Linked DNA regions of Pontimicrobium sp. SW4. The protein of the gene in region 2 binds, or shares a complex with, the protein of the main gene of each other region. Links are inferred from orthologs where the notes say so. Each region holds a gene or a part of one and is shown on either strand. Other genes may lie near its edges.

The links. The genes of interacting proteins can lie anywhere in the genome.
Region 1: the proteins of scpA (region 2) and meaB are in contact, whole or in part, in a crystal structure (PDB 8DPB), measured with the Methylorubrum extorquens proteins. The link is inferred for Pontimicrobium sp. SW4 from one-to-one orthologs. Residues at the interface, in SOR27001.1 of Methylorubrum extorquens: Glu577, Glu578, Asn579, Asp580, Gly581, Arg582, Arg583, Arg585, His596, Ala604, Ser605, Ala608, Asp609, Gly611, Phe612, Asp613, Val614, Asp615, Ile616, Gly617, Pro618, Leu619, Glu625, Arg628, Gln629, Val631, Glu632, Asn633, Asp634, Glu661; in SOR26638.1 of Methylorubrum extorquens: Arg20, Ala21, Ala24, Arg25, Thr28, Ser32, Arg33, Arg34, His37, Thr98, Gly99, Gly100, Ser101, Ile102, Leu103, Lys106, Thr107, Ala110, Ala113, Ile114, Asp115, Arg116, Ala118, Phe119, Ile120, Arg121, Pro122, Pro124.

The regions. Positions count from the first base shown.
Region 1 is NZ_CP157199.1:765,844-771,501, forward strand. The notes cover bases 516-3,289. They hold meaB (methylmalonyl Co-A mutase-associated GTPase MeaB), read right to left. Parts: upstream 2,556-3,289; coding sequence 1,476-2,555; downstream 516-1,475. Other genes in these bases: ABGB03_RS03585 (glycosyltransferase family 39 protein), read right to left, coding at 516-668; ABGB03_RS03590 (glycosyltransferase), read right to left, coding at 671-1,432; ABGB03_RS03600 (DUF2911 domain-containing protein), read right to left, coding at 2,557-3,114. Also shown: more of ABGB03_RS03585, read right to left, coding at 1-515; ABGB03_RS03605 (RNA polymerase sigma factor), read left to right, coding at 3,317-3,874; ABGB03_RS03610 (hypothetical protein), read left to right, coding at 3,858-4,433; ABGB03_RS03615 (hypothetical protein), read left to right, coding at 4,461-5,658. UniProt on the Escherichia coli protein: Binds and hydrolyzes GTP. Likely functions as a G-protein chaperone that assists AdoCbl cofactor delivery to the methylmalonyl-CoA mutase (MCM) ScpA and reactivation of the enzyme during catalysis.
Region 2 is NZ_CP157199.1:892,988-901,250, forward strand. Bases 2,395-5,393 are described here. They hold scpA (methylmalonyl-CoA mutase), read right to left. Parts: upstream 4,955-5,393; coding sequence 2,834-4,954; downstream 2,395-2,833. Other genes in these bases: ABGB03_RS04215 (hypothetical protein), read right to left, coding at 2,395-2,738; ABGB03_RS04225 (hypothetical protein), read right to left, coding at 4,951-5,393. Outside these bases: ABGB03_RS04205 (hypothetical protein), read right to left, coding at 1-964; ABGB03_RS04210 (hypothetical protein), read right to left, coding at 1,091-1,837; more of ABGB03_RS04215, read right to left, coding at 2,226-2,394; more of ABGB03_RS04225, read right to left, coding at 5,394-5,556; ABGB03_RS04230 (hypothetical protein), read right to left, coding at 5,561-6,196; ABGB03_RS04235 (methylmalonyl-CoA mutase subunit beta), read right to left, coding at 6,219-7,592; ABGB03_RS04240 (septum formation initiator family protein), read right to left, coding at 7,585-7,917; udk (uridine kinase), read right to left, coding at 7,917-8,263. UniProt on the Escherichia coli protein: Catalyzes the interconversion of succinyl-CoA and methylmalonyl-CoA. Could be part of a pathway that converts succinate to propionate.

The DNA.
Region 1 (5,658 bases), 130 kb from region 2 along the record:
AAAGCAATAGCGATTGTGATTAATATACCAGTTAACCAAGGTATTTTATTCCAAACTTTTTTTATAGATACTTTTTGAATGAATAACCAAATAAATAAAGGTGGTGCCGTTAATACTAAAACTATAGGTCCTTTTGATAGTAATCCTAGAGCTATAGAAATAAAGAATAAGTAATTCCAAAAGCTTCGCTTTTCATTTTCAATAGATTTCCAAAACGAAATCATAATTAAGGTAATAGAAAGACATAAAACAGCATCAGTAGACACAACACCTGCGTGTAATAAAAACTCTGGAGTGGTTAGCAAAATAAACGCTGGTAAATAAAAACTCTTACCAGCTTGCTTTACAAATTTACCTAGTATAAAAACCAATAATAAACAAACTAAAAAATAGGGTAATCTAGCAGCAATTTCATTCACTCCAAATACTTGATAGCTAGCAGCCGATAACCAAGTTGACAAAGGAGGTTTCGCCCAGAATGGCACACCATAATCTATTTGTAATACTACCCAATCTTGAGTCTCGTACATTAGGCGAGCTATTTCAGAGTATCTTGATTCGGTTTTATCTAACAATGGAATAAGTCCAGTTAAAATAAATCGTAAAGCAATAATGACAATTATTGAATAAAAAATATAAGCAGATTGTTGTTTAGCGTTTTTGAGCATGATTATTTTCTTGAAGCTTTACATACTTTGTTAATCTTATATAAATCTACCCAAAGTTTAAAAAAATAGGTCAGTTTAACTTTAGAATCTCCTTGATCTATCCACCTTTTTAGCGGTATTTCCAATATGTGGTTGGTAGCTTGGTCAACTCCATAATGCACCATTAATCTATTAAAGATTTCAACATCAAATAACCATTTTGAAATAAAAGGGTTCTTAAAAGCGACTTTAGAAAGCTCTTTGGTAAACAGTTTACAACCACATTGCGTGTCGTACACTTTTAAGTCTAAAATATTGGAGATGGCAGTAGCAATAATTCTACCAATTAAAAAGCGTGATTGACTACGTTTAATAGTTGAACCAACTTTCATAATTCTTGAACCAAATACAAAATGTATAGATTCGTTAAAATAAGAAGTAAGGGACAAACATTCTTCCAGTGAGGTCGCTAAATCTGCATCTAAGTATGCAATATAAGTGAAACTATAATTGTTATTACATTCTGCTATTGCAGTCCTAATGGCTTCAGCTTTCCCAACATTTTGGGTACAATTTATTACTGCTATGTTTTCTGGATAAGTTTCTTGAAAACCAGCTAGAATATTAGCTGTGTTATCTGTTGAGCCATCATTTACAAAACATAGTAAAACATTAGAGTGATTATTTATAAAATTGAAATAGGCTTTTCTGTCAAGCCCTTTTTCTTCATTATAACACGGAATTACAATACAAATTTCAAAGGAAGTATCAGCTAAATTGCTCATAAATAATAGCAAAAATTTAAAGGCGCAAGGTAATCAAAAAAGGTTAGATTAATTTTAGTAATTCTTCGGCAGCAGTAAAAGGTGTTGTTTTACTTTCCTCAATTAGTTTAAGCTGTTTCTGTAATTCAATTTTTATGGTTTTATTATTATAAAAATCAAATTTTAATTGTTCTTCAATGGTTTGAAGTAGCCAGAATTTATTTTGTTCTTGTCTTTTTTTTGGGAAGTAATTATTTTTAATTGTGATATTGATGTATTTCATTATCATAGTCCACACATTTTCAACCCCTTCATTATTTAAAGCGCTGCACATTGATACTGGAGGCGACCAAGACGATTCTTTTTCAGGATATAAATGCAAAGCTCTTGTAAATTCAACCTTAGCAAGTTTTGCACGCTTTAGGTTATCTCCATCAGCTTTATTTATAACTATGGCATCAGCCATTTCAATAATACCACGTTTAATTCCTTGCAATTCATCACCAGCTCCAGAGAGCTTTAGAAGTAAAAAGAAATCTACCATACTATGTACAGTTGTTTCGCTTTGACCAACACCAACAGTTTCTATAATGATAGTGTCAAAACCAGCAGCTTCACAAAGAATAATAGTTTCTCTAGTTTTTCTTGCAACACCACCAAGTGATTCACCAGAAGCAGAAGGTCTTATATATACGTTAGTCTCTTTTACAAGATCTATCATACGTGTTTTATCACCTAAGATACTTCCTTTGGTTATGGAGCTACTTGGGTCAACAGCTAATACTGCTATTTTTTTATTTAATGTAATTAGGTGTTTTCCTAAAGCTTCTATAAACGTGCTTTTGCCAACTCCTGGAACACCAGTAATTCCTAATCTCACAGAGTTATTAGCGTAAGGTAAACATCCTTTAATAATGGAATTTGCTTTCTTTAAATGTTCAGGGTTTTTACTCTCAACCAAAGTAATGGCTCTGCTTAATGCCGTAATATTTCCTTTTAAAATATCCTGTATTAATTCTTTGGCGCTTGGCTGTGTTTTGCGTTTAGAAACTACCTTAGAGATTGCAGTATCATCAGTAATTTCTGGTTCAGGAATGCCTTTTTTTTCCTCTAATGCTGAGTTGTATTTTCGTTTTTTTTGCAAACTATTGATTTAACGGAACAGCAATTTTTACATTGTCCCAAGCCATAGTTAAAGATAGGTTATCTGTAGAATTATCAAAAGCAATTGTGAATTGTTCTACAGTATTTGGAATTTTCTGTACAGGAACCTCAATTTTTATAGCATCAAATTCAGGGTCTCTCATTGCTTGCATTGCATCATTAACTCCCCAAGGGTATTGTTTAGAATTAAAAATAACTTGCCAGGTTTCTTCACTAGGAATCGTCCAAAGGGTATATTTTCCAGCAGTTAAATAATCATTTCCAATTTTTAAAGGTTCATTGGTTTCAAAGGTTGTGGCTTCATTGGCACCTGTACGCCAAACTTTATTGTATGATACTAATCCACCAAAAATATTACGATCCCTTTTAGAGGGTCTATTATAAAATACTTCAAGTTCTAAATCGTTAAGTTTAAACTCAACAGTATCTTTTGGGCTTAAAGGTTTCTTTAAAATATCACCATTAATGTAAGCATACAAAAATATGCCTACAGCAACCAAAAGCAAAACAAAAATGAGACCCTTTAAAAACTTATTCATTCGAAATAAAATTTGAAATTAATTAGAAGTAGCTTTAACTTGAACGCTAAGTTATTACACTTTGTTTTAATTTCTAAAAAAAATAACCAGCTTTTTGCAACAACTATATTTTTATGTCGTCTTTTAGTTGAATTCGAATTGATTTAAACAAAATAATACCTAATATTAGTATTATGACACGAACTAACCAAAACATCAATTAGTGAATACATTAACAATAGATATTATTGAACAGTGTAGGCGCAACGACCGTAAAGCACAATTAAAACTGTACAATCAGTATTGTGATGGAATGTATATAGTAGCTAAAAGATTTGTAAAAGACTCTTTTGAAGCTGAAGATGTAGTACAAGAAGCCTTTATTAAAGCGTTTGCCAAATTACATCAATACAAAGCGGAAGTAACATTTGGTGCATGGTTAAAACGAATCGTTATTAATAAAAGTATTGACCTAATAAAATCTAAAAAACAACAAATGTTGGAATTAGATGAGGTGCACCTAAAAGTGGTCGATACAGGTTATGAAGACGAATGGTTAGTAGAAGATACCATTACTTTAGACGACGTAAAAGAAGCAATAAATCAATTGCCTGATAAGTATAAATATGTTGTGATGTTATTTTTAATTGAAGGTTACGACCACCAAGAAATAGCCGAAATATTAAATATAACCGAAGTAGCATCACGTACTCAATTATCTAGAGGAAAGTCAAAATTAAGAGAACTATTAAAATTATCGCAAAATGGCACAAGACATTAGAAAACTGTTCGAGAATGAACAAAAAGTAAGCAACGATAAAATGCCACAAGGTCACGAAGCTAGGTTTTTAGAAAGACTTGATAAAGAACTTCCTGAACAACCAAGAAAAAGCATATTTACATTTTTAAATATAGCTGCAAGTGTTGTGATTTTAATAGGATTAAGTTTTGGAGCGTTTAAAATTATTAATTCAAGCCCTGATGTTATTGAGGGAACAGATATAGTTGAAACTAAAACAGAATCTCCTTTGGGAAAAGTATCTCCTGAGTTAAAAAAAGTAGAAGATTACTATTTGGCAAACATCAATTTAGAATTGTCTAAAATTGAAATAACACCAGAAACTAAAGAGCTTTTTGATGGATATCTTGAGCGATTAGAAGAGTTAAACAAAGAGTATGAACTCCTTTCTCAAGAATTAACTAAATCTGGGCCAACGGAGCAAACAATTAATGCTTCTATTGAGAATTTAAAGTTGCGTTTAAACTTAATGCATCGTCTAAAACAAAAATTAAACGAATTAAAAAACGACACTAATCAGCTTGAGCAAATACAAGCATGATTATTAAAACAATTAAAAAACGAACAAATGAAACAGTATAAATATATAGCGTTGGCACTTATCTTTTTAGGAGCATTTAGCTTAAATGCTCAACAAAAACTTGAGAAACTATCTAAAACAGTAAAAGCTAACAAAGATGTTACTTTAAGGTTAGATACTAACCATACCAATATAATAATTGATACTTGGGATAAAAACGAAATCCTAGTCGAAGCCTATGTTGAAAGTAATGAATTATCAAAAGAAGATTTAAAAGAGGTATTAAAATCTTGGGAAGTAGACGTTGATGGCTCTGGAGCCAATGTGTCTATTGAAAGTATAGGAGGATTTGGAGGTCCTTATAACTTTGATTTTGACTTCTCAGGCTTAGATGTATTAAAGGATATTAATATACATATTCCCGAAATTCCTGAAATGCCAGAGATGCCTGAAATGCCAAGGATGCCAGAAATGAATTTTGAGTTTCCAGAAATGCCTAAAATTCCTGAGTTGCCTGAATTACCAAAAGGCGTGCACAATGTTCAATTCGATGTTGAAAAATATAAAAAAGAAGGAGAGCCTTACTTGGATAGATGGAGTCAAGAGTTTGAAGACAAATATGGTAAAGGTTATAAGGAAGATATGAAAAAATGGGCTAGAGAGTTTTCTAAAACAGATTGGGATGGTTATTCAGCTCGTATGGAAAAATGGGGAGATAAATTTGGTGAAAAATTTGGAGAGAAATTTGGGAAGGACATGGAAAAATGGGGAGAAGAATTTAGTAAAAAATTTGATGGAAAATGGGCAAAAGACATGGAAGAATGGGGAGAAAGATTTGGTGAAAGGTTTGGCAAAGAATGGGAAGAAAAAGGTAAGGTTATTGAGGAGCGTATGAAAGAATTCGAAGAAGAATGGGAAGGAAAAGAAGAAGAATTTGAAAAACGTTTTGAAGACCTAGAGAAGAAAAATAGTAAGGTTAAAAAAACAATCAAGATAAAAATGCCTAAGGATACTAAGTTAAAGGTGAATGTGCGTCATGGAGAACTTAAGTTTGCCGCGGTAATTCACAACCTTAAAGCAAATATATCGCATTCAAGTTTATTAGCAGATCGTATTGATGGAAGTGCCACTTCCATCAATGCATCTTATTCACCTGTGTTAGTGAATTATTGGGATGAAGGTGAGTTAACACTTAAATATGTAGATGAAGCTTTATTGAAAAATGTAAAGTCGCTAGTACTATATT
Region 2 (8,263 bases):
ATTCATTCGGTTCAGCAATTGACCAAGAGTGTGGATGTCTCATTCCGTTTAAGCGATACCCTTTTCCCAGTGCGTTAATAAATTCCGCATTTTCGTTACCCAAAATTCTTAATTCATTAATCATTGCTGTTTGGTCTAATGCATTGATGTCATAAAAATCAGTTTGCCTTTCTCTTAAATGCCAATCAATATCTGGGTCAGAGTAAATTCTAATAGGTGAGTCAATTAGAAATTTCGCATTTCCTCCGTTTTTTTCAGTTTTTGAATACATTGAATGTTGAATGTAAGTATTTGGTGCTTTTTCTGGTGAACCTCCGAATTGTTTATCCAGTTTGTCTAAATAATCAGTTGCCTCATTTACTGCTACTTCTGAAAAGCCTAACTCTTTAGTTCGTTGAAATGAATAGTAAATTCTTGTCCAGTCCAAAGGTGGGTCTATTCCATAAACGGCAATAGGGTGAATTGATGTTAAAGCAGGATTTTCTTTTGAGAGTTCTATATACCTAATCGCATTCATTCCTCCCAAAGAGAAACCTCCGATTATTATTTTGTCATTCGGTGCTTTATATTTAGATATAGCTTTTTTGAAAGTAGTATTCAAAAAGGTCATTGTAATCTTATCAAGATAAAGATTGTAATTAATTGATGGTATTATTACTAAAATTCCCTTTTCAAATGCAATTTCAGATAGTTTAATATTGTTATTGATTACATCTTCTGTACTTTGTGCAGTTGGCGGTAATAGAATTAGAGTTCCCTCAATTTTACCTTTAGGTTTTATTGCATAATAAAAAAGTTCATTAGAAGTTCCATCATTTATGTATAGATAAGTTTTATCAACAATATCAATTGTATTTTTTTCAAGATTTTTTGAAACAGCTTCGTTTAGTTTTATTTCAGATGTTGTCTGTCCGAAAACTGAAACAGAAATTAATAAAATCAAAATGTTTGTTAGTATTTTCATCTTTTCTCAAATGGTGGGTAACGTTGTTGTGTATGGTTAGTTGCGTGGTTAAGCAACTAATTTAGCAAATAAATCACAGATAGAATATTCCGCAGGAATGTTCGTAAGTCGGCAGTGACCAAGCAATTAATTATACACGGTGTTGGCAGTAGTATTTTGTTCAGTTTGTAATTTAAAATCGATAAATGAAATCAAATTCCACAATCCTTCTGGTGGTCGCATAGTAGATTCAATGATTTTTACGTACTTATTCGTTATTATATTAAATTCATAATCAGCTCCATCAGAAATATAGAATTCATATTTGTCTTTATATTCATCGAATTTTAAAATTTCTAAATAGGTTTCTATTTGATGAAATGTTGAATCAGAAAAGATTGCAGTTTCTAATTTCCCTTCATTTCTTTCTTTTCTGTAAGTGATTTTTTTGTCATTGGTTATAGTGATTTCTCTAAAACCAGAATAATAAAAATTTGGTGTTACTTTTAGGTGTAATTTTTGAAGTTTTAAATCAGATGTTTTAATTGAGTCAGCTTTTATTAAAGTCAGATTGTCATTATATTCGTCTAAAGGTCTAAATACTAATTTTCCATTTAGTTTACTTTCCAGATAATACTTTTCAATATCATCATTCCCGTAGTCAAATTCTAATTCGATTTCATTATTAAATTTCAATTTTCCAATTGGGTCAAGAAACAAATTTTCTTGATATAAAAGTCTTTTTGAAATAGTGGAATCCTTAAAATGAAATTCGTTACAAAGTGAATCAATCCATACAGTATTTTTCAAACTATTAAATGTTTTCAATTCATCCGACTTTCCATTACAATTTGAAAATAGAATACAAATAAATAAAACAACAATTATTCTCATAGATTGGGTTTTCGATATTACTGCCAACGTCCACTGTGTATGGCGTAGTGAGGCGCGCCTCACGGAGAGCCATAATTGCGCCTCATTCGCTATACACGCTGATGTGTGTAGTTTCGTGAGGAGTTCTCGTAGACTCGAATAAATATACAATTAATTTGGCGAGGTGCAATTAACAGTGGACGATGGTATGTAATTAGTAGAAAGGAAGCGTTTGCAAAACGCGATTCTACGTGCCGCAGGCAATTACATACCATCGGTCTTGTGTATGGTTAGTTGCGTGGTTAAGCAACTAATTTAGCAAACATTCACGAACCAGAGGAAATTCCGAAGGAATTTCCACGTAAACCTGAACCAAGCAATTAATTATAAACGTTGTTGTACGTAGGCTTTATTTTAATTTTATTCCTTTTTGTTTTATGAAATCTTCCATGTCAGATTTCCAACTTTTATCTCCTTTCCAAAATTTTTGACTGATTGGATGCTCATAATCCATTTCAGGTCCATAAATCACAGCTATTAGACTACTTTCATATTCAATCTCTTTTTTCAATTCATTATACCAACTAAAATCTCCGAGCATAATCGATTCCATTTCATTGTTTAGTAATTCACAGTAGAATTTTAATTCAGCTTTCGGATAATCTTTTGAATCATTCTTTTTTTGACTGATAGGAAATAAAAACTCATAAACTTGCCACAAAGCAAATTTAAAATCGTCACCTATCTTTTTAATTTCACAAAACAAATCTCCTCTATCAAATTCAAATTGAAGAACTACTTTTTTTCCTGTAAGTTGAACAAAATAATCTCCTTTAAATGTTTTAGACAAGTTGTGTTTTTCAATTAAAGGTGAAAATGAATCAAAAACATCTTTAGGAAATTCTTTATAACTAAAACTCATAGTTTGTTCAGCTTACGTACAACTGGTTATATGTGGATTAATATACTCATTATACCTTTTTATTTCCCGGATAATAGGAATGTTAATTCATTTTATCAATCAATCAAAATCTCTAAAATTTTAATAGCAGCTTCACTAATTTTTGTTCCTGGACCAAACACTGCTACTGCTCCAGCATCAAATAAGTATTGATAATCTTGCTTTGGTATGACACCACCAACAATCACCATAATATCTTCACGACCATACCCTTTTAAAGCTTCGATAACTTTAGGTACTAAGGTTTTATGTCCAGCAGCTAAAGAAGATACACCTAAAATATGTACATCGTTTTCAACAGCTTGTTTTGCTGCTTCTTCGGGAGTTTGGAATAGGGGTCCAATATCTACATCAAAACCAACATCAGCATATGCAGTTGCTACTACTTTTGCTCCACGATCGTGACCATCTTGTCCCATTTTGGCAATCATAATACGAGGTCTACGACCGTCTTGCTCAGCAAATTTATCTGCTAATTCTTGAGCTTTTTTAAAGGATTTATCGTCTTTTATTTCTTTACTGTACACACCTGAAAATGATTTTATTTGTGCTTTATATCTTCCAAAAACAGCTTCGAGGGCATCACTAATTTCACCTAGCGTAGCTCTTTCTCTTGCTGCATTTACAGCTAAAGCTAATAAATTTTCTTTTCCTGAACGTGCTGCATCACTTAATTTAGATAATGTTTGTTTTACAGCGTCGTTATTTCGAGAGATTTTTAACTGTTTTAATTGTTCAATTTGTGCATTTCTTACAGTTTGATTATCAACTTCTAGAGTAGCAATAGCATCTTCTTGGTCTAGTCTGTATTTATTCACGCCTACAATAATATCTTGACTAGAATCAATACGTGCTTGTTTACGTGCAGCAGCTTCTTCAATTCTAATTTTTGGTATGCCAGCCTCAATAGCTTTGGTCATTCCACCAAGTTCTTCCACTTCTTCAATTAGAGACCACGCTTTTTGTGTAATATCATGTGTTAGCTTTTCTACATAATAACTTCCAGCCCACGGATCGACTGTTTTTGCGATATTTGTTTCTTCTTGAAGATATATTTGAGTGTTTCGAGCTATTCTTGCCGAAAAATCTGTTGGTAAAGCAATAGCTTCATCTAATGCATTGGTATGCAAACTTTGTGTGCCTCCAAAAGCGGCTGCAGCTGCTTCAATACAGGTTCTAGCAACATTATTAAATGGGTCTTGTTCGGTTAAACTCCAACCACTAGTTTGACAATGTGTTCGTAATGCTAAAGATTTTTGATTTTTAGGATTGAATTGCTTGACCAATTTCGCCCACAGCATACGAGCTGCTCTCATTTTAGCAATTTCCATAAAATGATTCATGCCAATTGCCCAGAAAAATGACAATCTAGGAGCAAAGGTGTCGATATCCATTCCTGCCTCCAGCCCTTTTCTAATATATTCTAAACCATCAGCCAAAGTGTAAGCCAATTCAATATCACAAGTTGCCCCAGCTTCTTGCATATGATAACCAGAAATACTAATGCTGTTAAATTTTGGCATGTTCTTACTTGAATATTCAAAAATATCTGAAATGATTTTCATCGATGGTGTAGGAGGATAGATATATGTATTACGTACCATAAACTCCTTAAGAATATCATTTTGAATGGTTCCAGCTAGCTGCTCAGGTTTTACACCTTGTTCTTCGGCTGCAACGATATAAAATGCCATAATTGGTAACACTGCACCATTCATGGTCATGGACACAGACATTTTATCAAGCGGAATTTGATCGAATAATACTTTCATATCTTCAACAGAATCTATAGCAACCCCAGCTTTTCCAACATCTCCAACGACGCGCTCATGGTCGCTATCGTAACCACGATGTGTTGCTAAATCGAACGCTACGGAGAGTCCTTTTTGTCCAGCAGCCAAATTACGTCTATAAAAAGCATTGCTTTCTTCGGCTGTTGAGAATCCTGCATATTGTCTAATAGTCCAAGGTCGTCTAACATACATTGTACTGTATGGTCCACGAAGATTTGGTGCAATTCCTGCTACAAAATTTATATGTTCAACATTGTTTAAGTCTTCTTTTGTGTATGTAGACTTAATTGAAATTTCCTCAGCAGTTAAATGGCTTTCTACATTTTTGCTTTTGCCTTTTACTTTAGACTTAAGACTAATATGTTGTACATTTTTTCTCATTATCGAATAATTAATTTTTCTAAGTAATGATCATAGTTAAGCGGATAATTTGTAAAAACCCTAACCATGTATGTTTTAGAATTAGAAGTAATAGCATAATAACAATTATACGCTTTATGACTTTTATAATCAATTTCAAAGACAGCTTTAAAAACTTTAGTTTTAGAATTACCGGAATAACCAGCATCTCTTTTTTCGCATGTTGCACCACTAGAACTTGCAAATTCTTGACATGAATTAGATAGCATTGTAAGAAGCATACCAGATTCTTTTTTAGTAAAAGGAAAGTAATCCATTTCTTTGACTAAAATTTCGGATGTGCTGTTTTCTTCTTTTATAAAATAAATATCCCCTTTTGAGAACTTTAATTGATTAAATTTTAATAGTTGATTTTTTCTTGTTAAAGAATCTTCAATTTTTAAAATTTCATTTTTATACTCATCTAAAGTAAATTTAGTAAATGATTTAGGAACAAATATTTTAAGAAACTCACCATCTAATTTTATGTGCTTTCCATCAACAATTGCTTTATTGCTTTTTACAGTTTTCGTTTCTTGACAAGAAAAGAGTGAAATAATCAATATGAGTAAAAATCTAAATTTCATAAAATTATTTCAGCAGCATTTTTTCAATATATGGATCAAAATTTATATCATCTAATGTTGATAATTGTATAAAAACTGTTTTTCCTTTAGAGGATATAATATAGGACGTATTGTAGACATCGTTTTTCATGCTCTTGCCACTAACCTTGTAAACCGTTTTAAATAATTGCTGGTTTATATCGCCACCATACTTGGCTGTCATTTTTGTAAATACTGCATCGCTATTTTCTTTTACTTTATCGTTACTGGAAGTTATTAAACCTAGCAATTGGGGTGCGTCATCTTTTGTAAAAGCAAAATAAGGCCTAGTATTTATAGTATATGTTGCTCCATTGTCTTTATTGTAATAGATATACAAAGAACCATCCATTTTACCCAAAGCGTCTAATCTTTCGGTTTCTATTTTATATTCTTTTTTTGTGGTTAACGAATCTAATAAGCGCTGATATTTTGTTAAAGAATACCTTTCGAAAGCTTCTGGTAAATAAATTTGAGTTCCAGTATCTTCTAGAAAATGATATTTCCCTAATAGGTTTTTCGATAGTTCACTTTGCTTATTTGCTGTTGAGTTACTACTATCTTTGCACGATAGAGTGAAAAGTAAGATTAGTAGTATGTAATAGTTAAATTTGAAACTCATAATATGTAATAGTAGGTTGTTATTATTTTTCATCATTTAAACGTTCTTGTTCATTTTTTTCGGATAATCGATGTGGTATTATTGGTTCTATAAGGGTTTTTCTTTTGTTCTTTTTAAGAAATGGAAAACGTTCTAAATCATGTTTCATACTATCGTTTTTATTTTTATGCTTATTGGTTCCTAATAGCACAATGTCTTCTTTATTAAATAATTCCTGCTCTTTTGAGGCACTTTCTTTAATTTTCCTTTGAATAACACCTTCCTTAAGCTGCTTTAAATAGCCACCATTACTCTCAATATTTTTGAAGACACTTAAGGCTTTATCCGCTAATTGATGTGTTAAAGACTCAATATAATAGGCACCTTCAGTTGGATTGTTAACCATGTTAAAATAGCTTTCATGTTTTAGTATTAGTAACTGATTACGCGCAATTCGCTCTCCAAATTCATTCTCTTTATGATATATTGTATCATACCTAAGATTATCAATATAATCAGAGCCTCCTAAACTTGCACTCATGCATTCCGTTGTGGTACGAAGTAAATTGGTGTTGTAATCGTATATGGTTTTGTTTCGTTTGCTTGGAGTTGTAATAATTAGGCAATCGAAAGGGGTTTTATAATATTCTGAGGCTAACGAGTGCCATAATAATCGTAAAGCCTTCAGTTTGGCAATCTCAAAAAAGTAATTAGAGCCAACTGAAACTTTAAACAATATCTTGTTTTTAATCGCTTCTCCAAAATGGTTTAGGTATTCATTTACATGAGCTAAGGCATACGCTAATTGTTGCGTAATATTTGCACCTGAATTTTGGTATAATGATGTATCTATTGAAATTGATGACTTTAAAAAGGAGTACCTATAGATGATATCTTCTAAAATTTTATGATCTTCTTTTAGGCTATAAAACCAATTGCCGCTTTTTGCCAGATGACCTAAAATATCTACTTGAAGATAGAAAATGGCATTTTCTTTTTCTGCAATATTATTTAATTCTGATATATAAACAGAAGAAAGAAAGTCCAATTCAAAAAAGACAGGAATGTTTTTTAAGCCTATGTTTTTTAGTAGTTCTGATGCGTTTATTTCTTCATTTTTTATAATAAAACGCAAGCTTTCGGCACCTCTATTTAAAACATCATGAGCTTTTAAGTTAGCTTCTTTTGAGTTTTTAACATCGATAGATTGGCATATTTTCCAGTCTTTGTTTGTATTTACAGTAAAAGTAGTTTTCTCTATATCCTCAGCGCTATAGAAAGGTTTTACATCGATGCCTTCTATAGAGTTCCAAATGAGAGTTTTATTGTAATCTGCACCTTTTAAATCCAGCTGAATTTTTTGTTTCCAAGCTTTAGCTGAAACTGGGTCAAACTCGTTGAATAATTGTTTAGTCATTCTTATTATTTTTAAGACTGTCTTCGTATTCAATTAAATAAATTTCTTCATCCTTTTTTTTCATATGATACTTTTCTCTACCATATTTTTCGATACCTTTATCACTACTAAGTTTTTTTACTTCTTTTTTATCTTTTTCAATTTCTTTCTTGTAGAATTCTTTTTCATTCTCAAGAGCCTTGATATCGTTATTTAATTCGTTGTGAATAAACCAAGAGTTAGTATCAAAAAAAAGCATCCAAATAGCAAATATTAAAGAAATGACAAAGACAACATTTTTAAATGGTTTAAGAAAGCGCTTATTTTTTTTTATAAAATTTACCATTACAATCTTTCATTAATAATTGTTCTTACTATGTCAACTGCAACGGTGTTGTACTTATTGTTTGGTATAATAATATCGGCATACTCTTTCATAGGTTCAATAAACTGTTCGTGCATTGGTTTTAAGGTAGTTTGGTAACGAGATAATACCTCATCTAGATCTCTTCCTCTTTCTGAAATGTCACGTTTTAAACGTCTTATAAGGCGTTCGTCACTATCGGCGTGTACAAATATTTTAATATCAAACATATCACGAAGTTCAGGGTTAGTAAGTATTAAAATACCTTCTACAATCATCACTTTTCTTGGATGTGTTAGTATGGTATCGCCAGTTCTATTATGCTGAA